Regions from separate parts of the Bradyrhizobium sp. 62 genome, predicted to be linked through region 3. Evidence: predicted binding sites of a transcription regulator. Region 3 holds the regulator's gene; each other region holds the start of a gene.

Region 1 (6,489 bases), 170 kb from region 3:
CCATCGGCATTCTTCAGCATGCCCTTGGTCAGCATCTGCGCCAGCGTCGAATCGTCGTCGCTGGTCCACTGGTTGGCCGCGACGTCGACCGTGCCCTGCGCAAGTGCCAGGATCGCGTTCTCGTGGCTGCCGGTGAAGACGACCTTGCTGAAATAGGTGTCGGCGTCCGCGATGCCCATTTTGTCGAGCTCGAAACGCGGCACGTTGTTGCCGGAGGTTGAGTTCGGGTCGACCAGGCCGAGGTTCTTGCCCTTGAGCTGGTCGATGCTCTTGTAGGGGCTGCTCGCCTTGACGAAGAACACCGAGTAGTAGCCGGTAGAGCCGTCGGAGTTGATGTCGTTCGCGAAGGCGTCGGTCTTGACGCCGGTCAGGCGGGCGCGGGCAAACGACGCTGAGCCATAGCTTGCGATATGAATGTTGCCGGCACGCTGACCTTCGATGACGGCCGCGTAGTCGTTGGCGATGCGCAGCGTGACTTTCACGCCCAATTCCTTGGAGAGATAGTTCATGAACGGCGCCCAGCGCTCGGTGACGCCCGAGGCGTTTTCCGCCGGAATGACCGCGAAGGTCAGTTCGGGATATCTAGCTTTCCAGTCCTCGGCGGAAGCCGAGGTCGTGAACGCGAGCGCGGCGGCGCCGGCAAGAATCAATCTGCGAGTGATCATGATAGCCTCTTCATTGGTTGAGGTCGGTTGACGCAAAACTGGTGGGTCCTGATGCGGCGCCGCTCAGGCGGCGGCCGCCGTTCCAAGCACCGGAATGCCCTGTCGCACCGGTGCGAGCGTGCCGCCCATGACATCGGCGGCTTCGAGATCGTAGAGCTCGCGCGCAACGTGCTCGGTCAACTCAGCCGGTGCGCCGTCGAACACCACGCGTCCCTGCGCCATGCCGATCAGGCGGTCGCAATAGCTGCGCGCCAGGTCGAGCGAATGCAGATTGCAGAGCACGGTGATGCCAAAATGCTTGTTGATGCGCAAAAGCGCATCCATGACGATCTTGGTGTTGCGCGGATCGAGCGAAGCGATCGGCTCGTCGGCGAGGATGATGTCGGGCTGCTGCACCAGCGCGCGGGCGATCGCGACGCGCTGCTGCTGGCCGCCGGAGAGTTGGTCGGCGCGCTGGGCTGCTAGCGGGGCGATGTCGAACTGCTCAAGCGCGGACATCGCCAGCGCCTTGTCCTGCTCGGGCCAGGTCTGCGACAGCGAGCGCCAGGCCGGCATCGTCGCAAGCCGTCCCATCAGGACGTTGGTGAGAACGTCGAGCCGGCCGACCAGATTGAACTGCTGAAAGATCATCGCCGAGCGCGCCCGCCACTGCCGCAGCTCCTTACCGCGCAGCGCCGTGACGTCGAGGCCGTCGAACAGGATGCGGCCCTGCGAAGGGGCCGCGAGACGGTTGATGGTCCGCAGCAGGGTCGACTTGCCGGCGCCGGACCGTCCGATCACGCCGACGAAGCCGCCGGGAGAGACTTGAAACGAGGCGTCGTCCACCGCGGCTTTCACGCCGAAGCGACACGTTAGACCTTCAACCACCAGCATGCAGGGCTCCAGAGTAGCTGGGACCCACCGCTAACGCCGGCGCTTGACACTTGTGTGACACGAACGTTGCGGTGCGGCGATCCTACACACATCATCCCCTGTTCATCCCCTGTCATCGCGGCGTCATGACATTGTCATCAAGCCGCTCGAAGAGAAACGCCCGCCCTCTCGTTCGGATGCAACATGGCCGCCAAAGCTCTTTCGGTCCAGCCGACCATCGATCCCTCGGCGAAGCTGCACGACGCCAGGCTTGGCGCCTATACCGAGGTCGGCGCGCGCACGATGCTACACGAGGTGACGATGGGCGATTACTCCTATGTCGTGAACGACGCCCAGATCACCTACACCACCATCGGAAAGTTCTGCTCGATCGCGGCGATGACACGGATCAATCCGGGCAATCACCCGATGCACCGCGCCACGCAGGCGCACTTCACCTATCGTTCGAGCGCCTATTTCGAAGGCGAGAGCGACGACACGGAATTCTTCGACTGGCGGCGCCAGCATCACGTCCATATCGGGCATGACGTCTGGATCGGCCATGGCGCGATCGTGCTGCCGGGCCGCAACATCGGCACCGGCGCGGTGATCGCGGCCGGCGCCATCGTCACCAAGGACGTTCCGGCCTACACCATCGTCGCCGGCAATCCGGCGCGCATCGTTCGCCGGCGGTTCTCGGAAGAGCTTGCCGGACGGCTCGCCACCCTCGCCTGGTGGGATTGGGATCACGACAAATTGCGTACAGCACTGCCCGATTTCCGCAAGCTCGGGATTGAAGATTTTCTCTCGACATACGAAGCACGAGCAAGTTCTCTCAACAATTCTGTTAGCAGCAAACCAAGCGCAGTCGCGTGACAGACATTTTCCTTGAGGGCGGCCGAACCCTGATCGGCTCCGAGCTCGTCGAAACTTCTCTTGCCCTGTCCGGAACGGACATCGCAGAGATCGATGCCTCTCGCGGCCGGGCGCGGCTTGCGATCGACGCGCGCAACCTGCTGGTCCTGCCTGGCATCGTCGATCTGCATGGCGATGCCTTCGAGCGGCAGATGATGCCGCGCGCCGGGGTCGATTTTCCGATCGACGTGGCGCTCGCCGATAGCGACCGCCAAGCGATCAGCAACGGTATCACCACGGTGTTTCACGCCACGACCTGTTCGTGGGAGCCGGGCCTGCGCAGCGCCGACAATGCGCGCGGCCTGATGGAGGCGATCGAACGGCAGCGCCCGCAATTCGCGGCCGACACCCGCTTTCACCTGCGCCACGAGACCTATAATCTCGACGCCGAAACCGAGATCAGCCAGTGGCTCAGCGATGGCCGCGTCGACCTGTTCGCCTTCAACGACCACATGGACGGCACGGTTGGGGACATGGCCAAGCCGCGCAAGCGCAATCGCATGGTGGAGCGCACCGGCCTGTCGGGCGAGGATTTCGACCGGCTGGTCCGACACGTGCTTTCGTACGCCAGCGAGGTCCCTGCTTCGGTGTCACGGCTGGCCGCCGCGGCCCGCGCCGCCGGGATGCGGATGCTCTCGCACGACGACGCAACGCCGGCGATGCGCGAGGGCTTTCGCGCCATGGGCGTGGCGATCGCGGAATTTCCGATCAACGAGGAGACGGCGCGGGCGGCGGCAAGCCACGGCGACGACATCGTCTACGGCGCACCGAACGTCGTGCGCGGCGGCAGCCACACGGGCTGGACCAAAGCATCCGACATGATCGCCAAGGGGCTCTGCTCGGTGCTGGCCTCGGACTATTACTATCCCGCGCAGCTGCTCGCTGCGTTCCGCCTCGCCGCCGATGGCGTGCTGCCGCTGACCGAGGCCTGGAACCTGGTCTCCGCCGCGCCGGCGCGCGCGACCGGCCTTGCCGATCGCGGCGTGCTCGCGGAAGGCCGGCGCGCGGATATTGTGCTGGTCGATGACAGCGTGCCGCTGCGGCCGCGGCTGATCGCCGTGATATCGGGCGGCAAGCTCGTGCATCTCACCGACGCGGCGCGGTTGCTTGGCATGGCAGCTACCCCGCGCGAAGCTGTCGTCGCGGCATAAACCCGCTATGCTCGGACGATGACAAGTTTCCCCCGCTACGCGATCTATTTTGCCGCAGGCAGCGACAGCGCCCTCTCCCGCTTCGGCGCGGAGCTGCTCGGTTACGACGTCTATACCGGCAATGAGCTGCCCTTTCCCGCCGACGCATCGCATCTCGCGCCGGATTGGCGCGACATCACCGCCGATCCTCGCAAATACGGTTTTCACGGCACACTGAAAGCGCCGATGGCGCTGGCGCCGGGCAGGACGGAGGCGGAGCTTTTGGCGGCCTGCGTGGCCTTCGCCGGCGAGGCGCGGACGATCCCGGTGATCCGCCCGATTGTCGATGCCATCAGCGGCTTCATCGCGGTCATTCCGGCCGAGCCGGTCGATGCGCTCCAAGAGTTCGCCGCCGATTGCGTCCGCGCGTTCGATGGCTTTCGCACCGCCCTGACGGCGGAAGATCGCGCGCGGCGCAAGCCCGAGAAGCTCAGCGAGCGGCAGCGCGACTATCTCGACCGCTGGGGCTACCCCTACGTGATGGAGGAATTCCGCTTCCACATGACGTTGACGGGGCGGCTGGACGCGGAGCGCCGCAGGCCAATTCTGGAGACGCTGCGCGCGCGGTTCGCGGCGCTCCGGCTTGATGCGCTGGCGATCGATCGCATGGCATTGTTCAAGCAGGATGATGCGGGAGCAAGGTTTCGCATTGTAGGCGAGTGGGCGTTGGCGAGATAGCTTCCTCAAGCTCCGTCATTGCGAGCGCAGCGAAGCAACCGTCATTGCGAGCGCAGCGAAGCAATCCAGCTATTTCCGCGGCACGGATTCTGGATTGCCTACGTCCGCGGAAATAGCCTGGCTTGCTTCGTCGCTTCGCTCCTCGCAACGACGATGAGTGAGTTACTTCCCCCACCGCAACGCCAGCGCATCGCGCTCCTTCGCGAGCTCCAGCAGCCCGGCCCGCGTCGCCGGGTGCAACGGCTGCAGCGGATGCCGCACCGTGTCCGACTTGATCACGCCGCCGGACTGCATCATCGCCTTGCAGGCGATCAGGCCGCATTGGCGGTTTTCGTAGTTGATCAGCGGCAGCCAACGTTCGTAGGCGGCTTTGGCCTCTTCACGCTTGCCGGCGAAATAGGGATCGACGATCTGGCGGATGCCGTCGGGATAGCCGCCGCCGGTCATCGCGCCAGTTGCGCCGGCGTCGAGATCGGCGAGCAGCGTGATCGCCTCCTCGCCATCCCAGGGCCCCTCGATATCGCTGCCGCCGGCGTCGATCAGGCTGCGCAGCTTTGCAGCCGCGCCCGGCACCTCGATCTTGAAATAGCGGATGTTGGAGAAGTCGCGCGCCAGCCGCGCGAGCAGTTCGACCGACAGCGGGGTGCCGGCGACAGGCGCGTCCTGGATCATGATCGGAATCTTGATCGCGGCCGACAGCACCTTGAAGAACTCGACCACGCCTTTTTCGGGCACGCGGAAGGTGGCGCCGTGATAGGGCGGCATGACCATGACCATGGCGGCACCGGCCGCCTCGGCCTGTTGGCTCCGCGCGGCGCAGACGGCCGAGCTGAAATGCGTGGTCGTGACGATCACGGGAACGCGGCCCGCGACATGCTCCAGTACCGCATGCATCACGGTCTCGCGCTCGGCATCCGTGAGCACGAACTGCTCGGAAAAATTGGCGAGAATGCATAGACCATTCGAGCCTGCGTCGATCATGAAATCGATGCAGCGGCGCTGTCCCTCGAGGTCGAGCTCGCCGCGCTCGTCGAAGATGGTGGGTGCGACCGGGAACACGCCGCGATAGGGGCGCTGGGCCTTGTGTTGGGGCGTGACCGGCATCGAACTCTCCATCCCTGATATCTCTTACATCTGCCGCGGCGCTCGCGCAGCGTCACAGATGTACCCGCCGCGCGCATCTGCGGCAATGCCGATCGCGCGACGTAGGGAGGGAAGATTGTCGAAGTTATGCGGTCCTCACCGCGCCCAAAAAGCCCTCGACCGCCACGCGGAGACGATCGGCGTCGGCGGACATTTTCGACACGGACACCGACAGCACCGAACCGGCATTGCCTGTCTCCTGGTTGAGCCTGGCGACGCTGCCGATGGTGTCGGTGACCTCGCGGGTTCCCTGCGCGGCCTGCTGGAAGTTGCGGGAGATCTCGGTGGTGGCAGCGCGCTGCTGTTCGACCGCGGCCGCGATCGCCGTCATCTTCTCGTCGATGCCGCTGATCGCGCCGCCGATCGCGCGGATGGCAGTGACCGCCTGGCCCGTCGCGCCCTGGATCTCCGCGACCTGGCGGGAGATCTCTTCCGTCGCCGTCGCCGTCTGCGAGGCGAGGCTCTTGACCTCGCCGGCGACCACGGCGAAGCCGCGGCCGGCTTCGCCCGCGCGCGCAGCTTCGATGGTGGCGTTCAACGCCAGCAGATTGGTCTGTCCTGCGATGGCGTTGATCATCTTCACGACCTCGCCGATGCGGCCAGCGGTCTGATCGAGGATCTCGACCGTCGCATTGGTCTGCGCTGCCTGCGACACGGCTTCACGGGCCTCGCGTGCGCTGGCCTGCACCTGCGCGGAGATCTCGCCGACGGACGCGGAGAGTTCTTCGGTTGCGGCCGCGATGGTCTCGAGATTGTTGGTGGCCTGTTCGGCGGAGGACGAGACCGCCGCGGTCTGGCTGCTCGATTCTGACACCAGCGAGCGCACGTCGGTCGCGGTGGCATCGAGCTCCTTCGTCGACGCCGCAACGCTGTGAATGACGGCTTGCACGGTGTCGTCGAAACTGCGGCAAGCCGCATCGACGGTACCGGAGCGGGCGAGCTGCAGCGCCTGCTGCGATTCGCGTTCCCGGCCCAGGCGTTCCGCGGTCGCCGCGCTCTCGCGCAAGCTTTCGAGCGCGGCGGCCATGGTGCCGAACTCGTCGGGA
Region 2 (6,489 bases), on a different contig from region 3:
CCGTGCCGCCGCCATAGCCAGCATCCGCCCTAATTGTCCGCCGCCGAGGATGCCAATGGTGTCGCCGGGCTTCAGCTTCACCTGCTTTGCGTCAGTCACGCCTTGTCCTCCGGGCGCTCGGCCACGGCCTCGGTCTGCGCCTTGCGCCAGGCGGCGAGGCGATCGGACAAGGCCGGGTCGGATAAGGCCAGCACGGCGGCCGCCAACAGCGCCGCATTGATGGCGCCGGCCTTGCCGATGGCGAGGGTGCCGACCGGGATGCCTGCGGGCATCTGGACGATCGAATAGAGCGAATCGATGCCCTTCAGCGTCCTGGATTCGACTGGGACGCCGAACACGGGCAGTTCCGTCAGCGCTGCCGCCATGCCGGGCAGGTGCGCAGCGCCGCCCGCGCCGGCGATGATGACCTTGTAACCGGCCCCCTTGGCGCCCTTGGCGAACGCAAACAGCCGATCGGGGGTGCGGTGTGCCGAAACGATGCGAGTGTCGGCGACAACGCCGAGCGCTGCAAGCGTGTCGGCGGTATGCCGCATCGTGTCCCAGTCCGACTGGCTTCCCATGATGATGGCGATTGGCGCGGTCATGACGTCAATTGTGCTCGAAAAACAGGAAGATAGGCCAGATTAGCGGTTCCGGCCGGTTGCTCGCAAGGCGGTGGCAAGGAGAAGGGAATGCACTATCCTGTCTTGGTGAATCCCCGCAAGCCTTCATTGAGCAGGATGCCCATGAAGAAACCAAAAAGGGCGAGCGCTGCGAAGGCCAAAAAGGGCCCGAAAACCAGCGCCGGTCGCTCCAAAGTTGCTCCCAAGCGTCTGGCCAAGAGTCGGGCCAAGGGCCCGGCCAAGCTTCCGGCGCGGCGTGGAGCGTCGGCCGCTGGCGGCGCCAAAGGGGCCATGAAGCCGGCCGTCAACGCGACCATCCGCGACCTCCGGAGCAAGCTCAAGGGGGCGCTGCGGCGGGTCGCGGAGCTCGAGGCAGCCGCCGACACCGACTTCCTGCTGGAAATTCCGAACCGGCGCGGCTTCGAACGTGAGCTCGCTCGCGCCGTCGCCTACATGAAGCGCTACCGCGCCAGCGGCGCGCTGATCGTCCTCGACGTCGATCGGCTGAAGCCGATCAACGATTCCTTCGGCCATGCGGCCGGCGACGAGGTGCTGAAGGCGATTGCCGCCACGCTGACGCGGCAGATCCGCGCCTCGGACGTGGTGGGCCGCCTCGGCGGCGACGAGTTCGCGCTGCTGCTCTGGAATCTCAGCGAGACCGACGCCAAGGCGAAGGCCGCGGCTTTCGAGCAGGCCGTCGACGAATTGTCCTTTGTCTTTCGCGGCCAGCACGTGAGCGCGGGCGCTTCCGCCGGCGTCGCCCTGCTTGGAGTGCAGTCCGACTCCACGCGGGCCCTGGAGGAGGCCGATGCCGCCATGTATGTGCGCAAGGCGCACCGGCGGCACGAGCCGCACATCAGGCTCGTCAGCAGCTAGTTAAAGTGTGCCGAGGTCTTTCGGTACGTTGCCGAAGCTGCGGAGCAGTTTGGCGTCGCCGAATTCGCCGGTCATGGGATCGCCGCTGCGGCTGAACGCGACCGCGCCGGTGTGGCCGGCGCCGCGCGACATGATCTCGGCGCGCCGTAGCGCGGCCGCCGCGCTCTGGCATTCCTCGGCCGCACCTGCGACCGGCGAGCCGTCCTCGTCGGTCAGGAAAGGTAATGCAACGTAATAGGTGACATCGGACATGGTCGGCTCCGATAGCTGACAGTCAGGCGGCGCTACTCTTGCTGCGCGAGGTCTCCGGAATGCAGCCTGCGGAAACCGCCGCCTGCAATTCCTCCAGCTCGGCCTCCAGATATTCATTGGCCATGATCAGCGCCTTGATGGTGCTGCGCAGATTGCCGTCGCACATCGCGATCGCCTGATCACAGGCTTGTTCATAATGGCCGTTGTCGAGAAGGGCGGCTGCCGACATCTGCGTTTTCCTTGGACGGTTTTCCGGGGGGCGTTGGTGTCTAAATGTTCTTATTTTGTTCCTTTTGAGTCAAGCGGATTCACATGCGGCGGGTCGCCGTGAGCTGTCCTCCTGTGGATCAGGCGATGATATCGGGCGTGATCTGGTCTTCGATGAACGCGATACGGTCACGCAACAACAGCTTGCGTTTCTTCAACCGCTGTAACCGCAACAGGTCGGGGGCGGGCGATTGATGCAGTGCATCGATCGCCGCATCAAGATCTCGGTGTTCCTGGTGCAACCGGGCGAGCTCGGATTCGAGTTCGCGCGCATCTTCATTGGTCATGTCTGCGGTGGCCGAAAAACCGATAGGCGTGAGATTAAGGCTGTGGATGCCCTGTGGAAACTATCGTCCTTGCGCGCCGTGATCGCAAGCGATCTCGGGCTGTCCCGCGTCGATCTCCCGCGGGATATTTCTGCGGTCGCTTCGACGTTGCGCAAGCGCATTGATATCACGGATTTTTCCCGCGTGGTTCCCTTACTCACGCTTCGTTACATATGAATTTTCAAAAATGACAGTGCGACGACGGATACCCATCGACAGAACGAATCGGTGATGTACACTTCGTCGTCCGGTCGAATCCAAGGTTCACCCCTACCGAGGAGGTTTCGAATGACAATTCAGGCACATCTGGTTGAATTGGAACGGAAGCACAAAACTCTCGAAAACGAATTGCACGAAGCTCTCGTGCACCTTTCAACAGACGACCTGCAAATTGTTGAGTTGAAGCGCCGGAAGTTGATGGTCAAGGACCAGATCGAGCGTCTCAGGCACGGCGACACGCTCCACTAGTAACCCCGTAACAGCGTAGAGTTGATCGCACCCTTTCAGGCAGGGATGGGAGCCTTTGCGCTCATCCCTGCTGCAAGGCGCGCAGCGTGCAAGGATTTCGCCGCTCTAGCTTCTTGTCTGGACGCGCTTCTTTACGCGCAACCGGAATCCCCTTCGCTTTAAACCACTAGATGTTTGCGAGCTCGGCAACGTGATCCGCGATCGCGAGCGATGACGTCAATCCGGGCGACTCGATGCCGAACAGATTGATCAGGCCTTCGACGCCGTGATCGCGCGGGCCCTGCATCAAGAAATCCTGCGTGGCCACCGCCGGCGGCACGATCTTCGGGCGGATGCCCGAATAGCTCGGCATGAGCGCGCCGTCAGGCAACGTCGGCCAGTATCTGCGGATCGCCGGGTAGAAGCGCTCGGCGCGTGACGGGTCGACCTCATAGTCGATCGTCTCGATCCACTCGACGTCGGGGCCGAAACGCGCCTGTCCTGCCATGTCCAGCGTCAGATGCACCCCTAGCCCACCGGGCTCGGGCACCGGATAGATCAGGCGCGAGAACGGTGCCCTGGCATTGCAGCTGAAGTAGTTTCCCTTGGCGAGGTAGGCCGTCGGGATCCGTTCCAGCGGCATGCCCTCGATGTTGCGCGCCACGGTGGTCGCCGAGAGCCCGGCGGCGTTGACGAGGAGGCTGCATTGCAGCGTCATCGGCGCTTCGCCGCCCGCCTCGATCTCGATGACGCCGGCGGTCGCCTTGGCACGGATCAGCGGGGTGTGGAACGCGAAGGCCGCGCCCGCGTCCTCGGCTTCGCCGCGCAGCGAGAGCATGTAGGCGTGGCTGTCGATGATGCCGGTCGACGGCGACAGCAGCGCGGCGTCGCAGGCGAGCGCCGGCTCCAGCCCACGTGCCGCATCGCCCGTGAGCAACTGCATGTCGAGCACGCCGTTGGCCTCGGCATGCGCCTTGATCGATTGCAGCTTCTCGGTCTCTTTCGGATTGGTCGCGACGATCAGCTTGCCGCAATTCCTGTGCGGGATGCCGCGCTCGGAACAGTAACGATAGAGCGCGTGCTTGCCGTCGACGCACATGCGCGCCATCCAGCTTCCGGCGCGGTAGTAGATGCCGGCATGGATCACCTCGCTGTTGCGCGAGGAGGTGATGGTGCCGATGGCCTCGGCTTGCTCGAGCACGATCACCTCGCGCCCGGCTTGCGCCAGCTTTCGAGCCACCGCGAGCCCGATCACGCCGGCTCCGATGACGACGCAGTCCACCCTATCCATGGTTGTGCAGGACGTCCGCTCGAAGCGACGAAGGCCTCACGCCTGGAAACGGCGGCGCGGGGGCGTTTTCCGTTAAGGAAGCATTTATCATGTCAGGGCAATTGCCGTATTTGATGCCACATTTTTCCGTTGCTCGTACAGGCGTTTACCCGATCCAAACCCGCCAGGCCAGACAATCCGACGTTGAAATCGCGGGTGGCTGATGGCTGAGAAGAACTGGCACGCGGGCAGCGCGCTTCCGATTGCGATGCAGGCCGTCGTGTGCCTGGCCGCAGCGGTCGCGCCTGCGCGCGCCTTTGCCCTCTCCGACAGCTTCAGCCCTCCGAGCTACCTCGGCCACCTCGATCCCAACGTGATCTGGGAAGCCCTGATCGCGGGAATTGTGATCTGTTCGTTCTTCGCCGCGATCGCGCTATGGATCCATTCCTCACTGCGCCGGACTAGGCGTTTGCAGCTGCGGCGCAATGCCTTTGTCTCCTCCGCCATGAACAACCTCAACCAGGGCGTGGTGATGACGGATGCGCAGCGGCGCATCATCTTCTGCAACGACCGCTATCTCGATATCTACGGCTTGATGCGGTCGGACATCTGGGCCGGAATGACCGGCCACGACATCCTTGAGCTGCGGCGCCAGCGTGGCGTGCTCGGCGGCGCTTCCGACGACGAGTTCTATGAGAAGGCGGCAAGCCCGAACGGCCTGATAACCGAACTGCCGGACGGGCGGGCCATCCTGGTGAAGTATTTCGTGCTGCCCAACGGCGGCTCGGTGGCGACCCATCTGGACGTCAGCGAGCAGCGCAGGCTGTCCCGGCAGCTCGCCTCCACCAAGCAGTTCCTGGAAACATTGCTGGACCACGTACCGGCCTGCGTGGCGGCGAAGAACATCGAGGATGGTCGCTACATTTTCGCCAATAGCGCCTATGAGCGCTTCTGGGGTTTCTCACGCGATCATGCCGTCGGCAAGAACGCCCGCGAGCTGTTTGCGCCCATCTCGGCGGACAGCATCGAGGCGACCGACCGGGCGGCACTCGATTCGCCGGACGGCCAGTTTCGCAACGAATTCGAGGTCGACCGCGCCGGTGAGCGGCGCATGGTTGCCTCGATCCGGATCGTGGTCCGCAACGAGAGCAACAAGCCCGAATTCCTGATGCTCGTGTTCGAGGACATCACCGATCGCCGCTCGCTGTCGAAGGAGCTGGAGAGCACGAAGAAGTTCCTGGAGCTCGTGGTCGACAACATCCCGGTGGCCCTGATCGTCGAGCAGGTCAAGGACGGCCGCTACCTGCTCGCCAACCGCAGCGCGGAGACGATCCTCAACCGCAGGCGCGAGGAAGCCACGGGCCTGACCGCGTCCGACATCTTCAATCCCAAGGAAGCCAAGCTGATCATCGCGCGCGACGAAGCCGCGATCAAGAAGCGTGGGATGATCACCGAAGAGCACCCGATCTCCACCAAGGACGGGCTGCGGCTGTTCCTCACCCGCCGCGCCACCGTGCTGGGCGACACCGGCGAGCCGCAATATCTGATCAAGACCCACGAGGACGTCACCGATCGCCGGCAGACCGAGTCGCGCATGGCGCACATGGCCTACCACGACGGCCTCACCGATTTGCCGAACCGTGCCGCTTTCCTGCAGGCGTTGACCCAGATGATCGAGGCCTGCGAGGGCACCGGCGAGGAGTTCGCGGTTCTGTGCGTCGATCTCGACGGCCTCAAGGAGGTCAATGACGTCTTCGGCCATGCGCACGGCGACAAGCTCCTGGTCGAGGTGGCCCAGCGGCTCCAGGATTCCGCGCGCGGCGGCGTGGTGGCGCGCCTGTCCGGCGATGAGTTCGGCCTGATCATCGACGGCAAGCAGCCGGAGGCGGGCCTCGCGCTGGCGCAGCAGATCGGTGATGCCGTCGCCAAGGAATTCCAGATCGACGGCCGCCCGGTCCGCGCCGGCGTCACCACCGGCATGTCGATCTTCCCGCACAACGGCGCCGACGCCGCCTCGCTGCTCGCCAATGCCGGCGCGGCGCTGTTCCGCGCCAAGCAGAAATCGCGCGGCACGATCAGCCTGTTCCAGCCGGAGATGGACCAGCAGATCCGCGATCGCCGCGTGCTGCACCAGGACCTCTCGATGGCGATCAAGAATGGCGAGCTCTCGCTCGCCTTCCAGCCGCAGGGGACTGCGGGCCACAGCGTCGCCGAGAGCGATATCATCGGTTTCGAGGCGCTGGCGCGCTGGCAGCACCCGGTGCGCGGCCAGGTTTCCCCGGCCGAATTCATTCCGATCGCGGAGGAAAGCGGCCTGATCGTCGAGATGGGCGAGTGGATCCTGCGCGAGGCCTGCCGCGAGGCCGCCTCCTGGCCGACGCCGCTTCAGGTCGCGGTCAACCTGTCGCCGGCGCAGTTCATGCACGGCGACGTGGTCGGGCTCGTCCAT
Region 3 (6,489 bases):
CCGGCGATGAAGGAATTCGGGGTCTCGTTCCTGTGGACGCAGCGCTGGGCGCCGTCCGCCGATCCGCCCGTGCTCGGCGCGCTCGGGCCGATGTACGGCACGCTCGTCACCTCCTTCATCGCGATGCTGATCGCCATTCCCGTGGGTCTCGGCATTGCGATCTTCCTCACCGAGCTCTGCCCGCAATGGTTGCGCCGCCCGATCGGCATGGCGATCGAGCTGCTCGCCGGCATCCCCTCGATCATCTACGGCATGTGGGGCTTCTTCGTGTTGGGGCCGTTCCTCGCCAACACGTTCCAGCCCTTCATGATCAAGATCTTCGACGGCGTGCCCGTGCTGGGCGCGATCTTCGCAGGTCCCCCGTCCTATCTCAGCCTGTTCAATGCCGCGCTGATCCTCGCCATCATGGTGCTGCCCTTCATCACCTCGATTTCGGTCGACGTGTTCAAGACAGTGCCTCCGGTGCTGAAGGAAGCCGCCTACGGCGTCGGCTGCACCACCTGGGAAGTCGTCCGCAGCGTGGTGATCCCCTACACCCGCGTCGGCGTCATCGGCGGCGTCATGCTGGCGCTGGGCCGCGCGCTCGGCGAGACCATGGCGGTGACCTTCATCATCGGTAACTCGTTCCGGATCTCGTCGTCGATCTTCGCCCCCGGCACCACGATCTCGGCGGCGATCGCATCCGAGTTCGCCGAGAGCGACGGCCTGCACCAGTCCGGCCTGATCCTGCTCGGCCTCCTGCTGTTCGTGCTGACCTTCTTCGTGCTCGCGGCGGCGCGGCTGATGCTGATGCGGCTGGAAAAGAAGGCGGGGAACTGACGCCATGAATCCGATCTATTCACGCCGCCGCCGCAAGGACATCGTCGTCCGCGGGCTCTGCATCGCCGCAACCGCCTTCGGTGTCACCTGGCTCGCGCTGATCCTGATTACGCTGCTCTACAACGGACTGGCCGGACTCAATGTCCAGCTGTTCACCGAGAACACGCCGCCACCGGGATCGAACGAGGGCGGACTGCTCAACGCCATCGTCGGCTCGCTGATCATGACCGTGATCGGCGTCGGCATCGGCGCGCCGCTCGGCATGTTCGCCGGCACCTATCTCGCCGAGTACGGCCGCAATGACCGGCTGACCTCGGTGATCCGCTTCATCAACGACATCCTGCTCTCGGCACCCTCGATCATCATCGGCCTGTTCATCTACGGCGCGGTGGTGGTGCCGATGCGCGGCTTCTCGGCGATCGCGGGCTCGCTCGCGCTCGCGGTCATCGTGATCCCGGTGGTGCTGCGCACGACCGAGGACATGCTGCTGCTGGTGCCGAACGCGTTGCGCGAGGCGGCCTCGGCGCTCGGCCTGCCGCGTTCGCTGGTGATCAAGCGGATCGCTTATCGCGCTGCCCGTTCGGGCCTCATCACCGGCGTGCTGCTCGCGACCGCCCGCGTCGCCGGTGAAACCGCGCCGCTGCTGTTCACCGCGCTGTCGAACCAGTTCTTCAGCCTCGGCCTGAACAAGACGATGGCAAACCTGCCGGTGACCATCAACAACTTCGTGCAGAGCCCCTATGCCTATTGGAAGCAGCTGGCCTGGAGCGGCGCGCTGCTCATCACCCTGACCGTTCTTGCCCTTAATATTTTCGCGCGCATCCTTGGCGCCGAGAGGACCGCAAAATGAGTGATCTTTCCGTATCGATGAGCGCGTCAGGTGGACTGCCGCACGCGGCAGTGCTGCCGGAGGCGCCCCCCAAGGTGACCGTGCGCAACCTGAACTTCTATTACGGCGAGCACCACGCGCTGAAAAACATCAACCTGACGCTCGGCGCCAACCGCGTCACGGCGTTCATCGGTCCGTCAGGCTGCGGCAAGTCGACCCTGCTGCGCATCTTCAACCGGATGTACGACCTCTATCCCGGTCAGCGCGCCACCGGTCAGCTCATGCTCGACCAGACCAACATCCTCGACGGCAAGCTGGACCTCAATCTGCTGCGCGCCCGCGTCGGCATGGTGTTCCAGAAACCGACGCCGTTCCCGATGACGATCTACGAGAACATCGCGTTCGGCATCCGTCTTTATGAGAAGATCTCGAAGTCCGAAATGGACGGCCGCGTCGAGAAGGCGCTGCGCGGCGGCGCGCTGTGGAACGAAGTCAAGGACAAGCTCAACGCCTCCGGCCTGTCGCTCTCCGGCGGCCAGCAGCAGCGCCTCTGCATCGCCCGCACCGTCGCGGTGCGGCCCGAGGTGATCCTGTTCGACGAACCCTGTTCGGCGCTCGACCCGATCTCGACCGCCAAGGTCGAGGAGCTGATCCAGGAGCTGTCCGAGGATTACACGATCGCGATCGTCACCCACAACATGCAGCAGGCGGCGCGCGTCTCCGACAAGACCGCCTTCATGTATCTCGGCGAGTTGATCGAGTTCGACGACACCAGCAAGATCTTCACGTCGCCGTCCGACCGGCGCACGCAGGATTACATCACCGGCCGGTTCGGCTAGGAGACGCGACATGGGTTCTGAACATACCGCAAAGGCCTTCGACACCGACCTCCAGGAACTCACGCGCCTGGTCGCCGAGATGGGTGGCATCGCCGAGCGCATGATCGTCGAGTCCGTCGACGCATTGATCCGCCGCGACGTCCCGCTCGGCCAGCGCGTCGTCGCCATCGACACTGAACTCGACGCGCTGCAGAAGCGCATCGAGGAACGCGCGGTGCTCACCATCGCCCGGCGCCAGCCAATGGCGGTCGATCTGCGCGAGATCGTCGGCGCCATGCGCGTCGCGACCGATCTCGAGCGCATCGGCGACCTCGCCAAGAACATGGGCAAGCGCGTTGCGGCGCTGGAGACGGACTTCCATCCGCTCAAGCTGTTCCGCGGCCTCGAGCACATGACCGACCTCGTGCAGCAGCAGGTCAAGTCGGTGCTGGACGCCTATGCCGCGCATGATTTGCCGGCGGCGATGGCGGTGTGGAAGGGTGACGAGGAAGTCGACGCCATCTGCACCTCGCTGTTCCGCGAGCTCCTTACCTACATGATGGAGGATCCGCGCAACATCTCGTTCTGTATTCACCTGATGTTCTGCGCCAAGAACATCGAGCGGATCGGCGACCACGCCACCAACATCGCCGAGACCGTGTTCTACATGATCGAGGGCCAGGCGATCACCGACAAGCGGCCGAAGGGCGACATGACGACCTTCGCCAGCACGGTACCGAACACCTGAAGACTTAAGGGAGCGACGACCCGATGGGCGCACGCATTATGGTGGTTGAGGACGAGGAAGCCCTGACCGAGCTTCTCCGCTACAACCTCGAAGGCGACGGCTATGACGTCGAGACGGTGATGCGCGGCGACGACGCCGACACCCGCCTCAAGGAGCACATCCCCGATCTGATCGTGCTCGACTGGATGCTGCCGGGCCTGTCAGGCATCGAACTGTGCCGGCGGCTTCGCACCCGTCCCGAGACCAAGCAGCTCCCGATTATCATGCTCACCGCGCGCGGCGAGGAGAGCGAGCGGGTGCGGGGTCTTGCGACCGGCGCCGACGATTACATCGTCAAGCCATTCTCGGTGCCGGAGCTGCTGGCGCGCGTGAAAGGCCTGCTGCGGCGCGCAAGCCCCGAGCGGCTCGCCACCGTCCTTGCTTTTGGCGACATCGAGCTCGACCGCGACAAGCGCCGCGTGGCGCGCTCGGGCCGGCCGATCGATCTCGGTCCGACCGAATATCGCCTGCTGGAGTTCTTCCTGGAGCACCCGGGACGGGTGTTCTCGCGCGAGCAACTGCTCGACAGCGTCTGGGGCCGCGACATCTATATCGACGAGCGCACCGTCGACGTGCATATCGGCCGCCTGCGCAAGCTGCTCAATCTCGGCCGCGAGCAGGACCCGATCCGCACCGTCCGCGGCGCTGGTTACGCGCTGGATGATCGGTTTGCCAAGGCGGAGCAGGTGTAGGGTTGCAGCCTTGTTTGTTGGCAAGCTGTCCCCGAATTCTTCGACGTCGCCACGGACAAGCGAGCGAAGCGAGCGCTGATCCGGGACCCATAACCACCGAACGTGGTTTGGCGAAGACTCGGAATGACTCCTTTCGCGCAACAACTGCGCGCTCGGAATATGGGTCCCGGTCTCCGTGCGCAATTGCGCACTAGGCCGGGACGAGACTGAAATCGTTGAGCCGTCTTCGCGCGGGGACTTGCGGTAATTAGCGCGGCCCCGGCTTCACCGGTGCACGCCGCCGATCCGACGCCGGCTGGTACGCGACGCGCGAGTGCTGGGCGCAATAGGGCAGGCCGGACAGCGCCCGTCCACCGCAGAAGAAGAAGTCCGGGCTCGAGGGATCGCCGACCGGCCAGTGGCAGGTCGCCTCGTTCAATTCCAGCAGTGACAGCCGCTGGCTCATCGGCACCACGTTGTCATAGGTGACCGGATCCGGCTCAGCCTCGACCTCGAAGGCCTGCGCCAGCGCGGTGTTGCCGCGCGAGATCGGGCGGCTCACCCGCATCATGTGCTGCGCGGGGCGCGCCTTGCGCGGCCGCGGCGCTGCCGACGAAGGGCTCTTGGCGCGGCCCGAGAGGCCGAGCCTGTGCACTTTGCCGATCACGGCATTGCGGGTCACATTGCCGAGCTCCGCCGCGATCTGGCTGGCCGAAAGTCCGGCCTCCCAGAGCTTTTTCAGCTGCTCGACGCGATCATCGGACCAGGTCAAAACCGTCATTGCACCCTTTCCCTCGCTGCGCGCCAGCCATCCTGGGGCCTCGCAGCGAATGCCTAAGCCTTCAAAAACCCGTGCCGCCAGAATCCCTTAAGGCTCGCCGGGCGCGTCTTGAACGCCCGAACGTTTACGCCGGTACATAAGGACTTAAAGATCAGAACCACTGCACGAGATGTCGTATCTGACAATCCAAACGCTACAATATGGCGTGACTCCCGCGCAAGAGTCCGCCGACTCGCTTCCACATGTTCCGTGACTAAATCCCGCAAAATCGGCACCGCAAGACTACGGATTCAGCGTTTCGCGAGGCTTTCCGGGCGGCATTGACACCCGTTTCACCAAGCCTAAGATAGTCGCACGTGCCGCCCGCAAGAGGCGGCACGTTTCGTTTTCCGGGCCGGTCGATGGTGCGTTGCGCAATGCACGCTCACACCGTCCGCAACATTCAAGTGACCGTCATGACTAACAGCGCAGCGCCGCATTTGCTCCCCGTTTTCGCCAGGTCCGACCTCGGTTTCGAGCGTGGCGAAGGCTGCTGGCTGATCGCGACCAATGGCGAGCGCTATCTCGATTTCACCTCCGGGGTGGCGGTGAATGCGCTCGGCCATGCCCATCCGGCGCTGGTCGCGGCGTTGCAGGAGCAGGCCACGAAGCTCTGGCACATGTCGAACCTGTTCCAGAGCCCGGACGGCGAAAAGCTCGCCGCGCGCCTGTGCAATGAAAGTTTTGCGGATTTCGTGTTCTTCTGCAATTCCGGCGCCGAAGCGCTGGAATGCGTGATCAAGGTCGTGCGCCGTTATCACGCCGCGAAGGGCCATCCAGACCGTTATCGCATGATCACCTTCGAAGGCGCCTTCCATGGCCGCACGCTGGCGACGCTGGCCGCGACGGGTTCGGCAAAATATCTCGAAGGTTTCGGTCCCCCGATGGAGGGCTTCGACCAGGTTGCGCATGGCGATCTCGACGCGGTGAAAAAGGCGATCGGTCCGCAGACCGCCGGCATCCTGATCGAGCCGATCCAGGGCGAGGGCGGTGTGCGTTCGGCAACGCCCGCCTTCCTGAGGGCGTTGCGCCAGCTCTGCGACGAGAAGGGTCTGTTGCTCGCCTTCGACGAGGTGCAAACCGGCATGGGCCGCACTGGCGATCTGTTCGCGTACCGCCGCCTTGGCGTCGAACCCGACGTGATGTCGCTGGCCAAGGCGCTCGGCGGCGGCTTCCCGATCGGCGCGTGCCTTGCGACCGCGGAAGCGGCGTCCGGCATGACACCGGGCTCGCACGGCTCGACCTTCGGCGGCAATCCGCTCGCGATCGCGGCTGCGAACGCCGTGCTCGACGTCATGCTCAAGCCCGGCTTCTTCGACCACGTGCAGAGGATGTCGCTGTTGCTGAAGCAGAAGCTCGCTTCCGTGATCGACCGCCACTCTGATGTCGTCAGCGAAGTGCGCGGCGAGGGCCTCCTGATCGGCATCAAGGCCGTGGTGCCTTCGGGCGATCTCGTTGCCGCCTTGCGCGCCGAAAAGCTGCTCACCGTCGGTGCCGGCGACAATGTCGTGCGTTTCCTGCCGCCTTTGATCGTCACCGAAGCCGAGATCGAGGACAGCGTCGGGCGGCTCGAGCGCGCCTGCACCGCGTTATCCGGCAACAAGCGGGCGGCAAGCTGATGAGCAAGTCGCTCGATAATACACCCAAGAAAACACCGAAGCACTTCCTCGATATCAACGAGCTGCCGCTGTCGGAGCTCAAGCGCATGCTCGCCGCGTCCTCCGCGATGAAGGCGAAGCAGAAGG

What was found. Region 3 encodes PhoB, which activates phosphate uptake and scavenging genes when phosphate is short. Its sites were predicted from a motif close to TGTCATNNANCTGTCAT; they were not measured.
Region 1: a site for PhoB is predicted at 1,660-1,676, ahead of phnC (phosphonate ABC transporter ATP-binding protein). Genes of this name have one in related genera too.
Region 2: a site for PhoB is predicted at 2,511-2,527, ahead of IVB47_RS24440 (DUF465 domain-containing protein). Genes of this name have one in related genera too.

What each region holds. Positions count from the first base shown of each region.
Region 1 is NZ_JADPIT010000016.1:109,319-115,807, forward strand. Features, by position in the region: gene phnD (phosphonate ABC transporter substrate-binding protein) at 1-665, opposite strand, end outside; gene phnC (phosphonate ABC transporter ATP-binding protein) at 729-1,538, opposite strand; gene IVB47_RS19510 (chloramphenicol acetyltransferase) at 1,722-2,393, shown strand; gene IVB47_RS19515 (alpha-D-ribose 1-methylphosphonate 5-triphosphate diphosphatase) at 2,390-3,583, shown strand; gene IVB47_RS19520 (DUF1045 domain-containing protein) at 3,602-4,300, shown strand; gene IVB47_RS19525 (dihydrodipicolinate synthase family protein) at 4,463-5,404, opposite strand; gene IVB47_RS19530 (methyl-accepting chemotaxis protein) at 5,529-6,489, opposite strand, start outside.
Region 2 is NZ_JADPIT010000023.1:177,151-183,639, reverse strand. Features, by position in the region: gene IVB47_RS24470 (5-(carboxyamino)imidazole ribonucleotide synthase) at 1-99, opposite strand, end outside; gene purE (5-(carboxyamino)imidazole ribonucleotide mutase) at 96-584, opposite strand; gene IVB47_RS24460 (GGDEF domain-containing protein) at 726-1,478, shown strand; gene IVB47_RS24455 (hypothetical protein) at 1,479-1,730, opposite strand; gene IVB47_RS24450 (hypothetical protein) at 1,753-1,959, opposite strand; gene IVB47_RS24445 (DUF465 domain-containing protein) at 2,078-2,284, opposite strand; gene IVB47_RS24440 (DUF465 domain-containing protein) at 2,612-2,791, shown strand; gene IVB47_RS24435 (NAD(P)/FAD-dependent oxidoreductase) at 2,958-4,061, opposite strand; gene IVB47_RS24430 (EAL domain-containing protein) at 4,264-6,489, shown strand, end outside.
Region 3 is NZ_JADPIT010000016.1:275,439-281,927, reverse strand. Features, by position in the region: gene pstC (phosphate ABC transporter permease subunit PstC) at 1-819, shown strand, start outside; gene pstA (phosphate ABC transporter permease PstA) at 824-1,669, shown strand; gene pstB (phosphate ABC transporter ATP-binding protein PstB) at 1,666-2,487, shown strand; gene phoU (phosphate signaling complex protein PhoU) at 2,498-3,214, shown strand; gene phoB (phosphate regulon transcriptional regulator PhoB) at 3,238-3,945, shown strand; gene IVB47_RS20325 (GcrA family cell cycle regulator) at 4,193-4,705, opposite strand; gene IVB47_RS20320 (aspartate aminotransferase family protein) at 5,161-6,363, shown strand; gene argF (ornithine carbamoyltransferase) at 6,363-6,489, shown strand, end outside.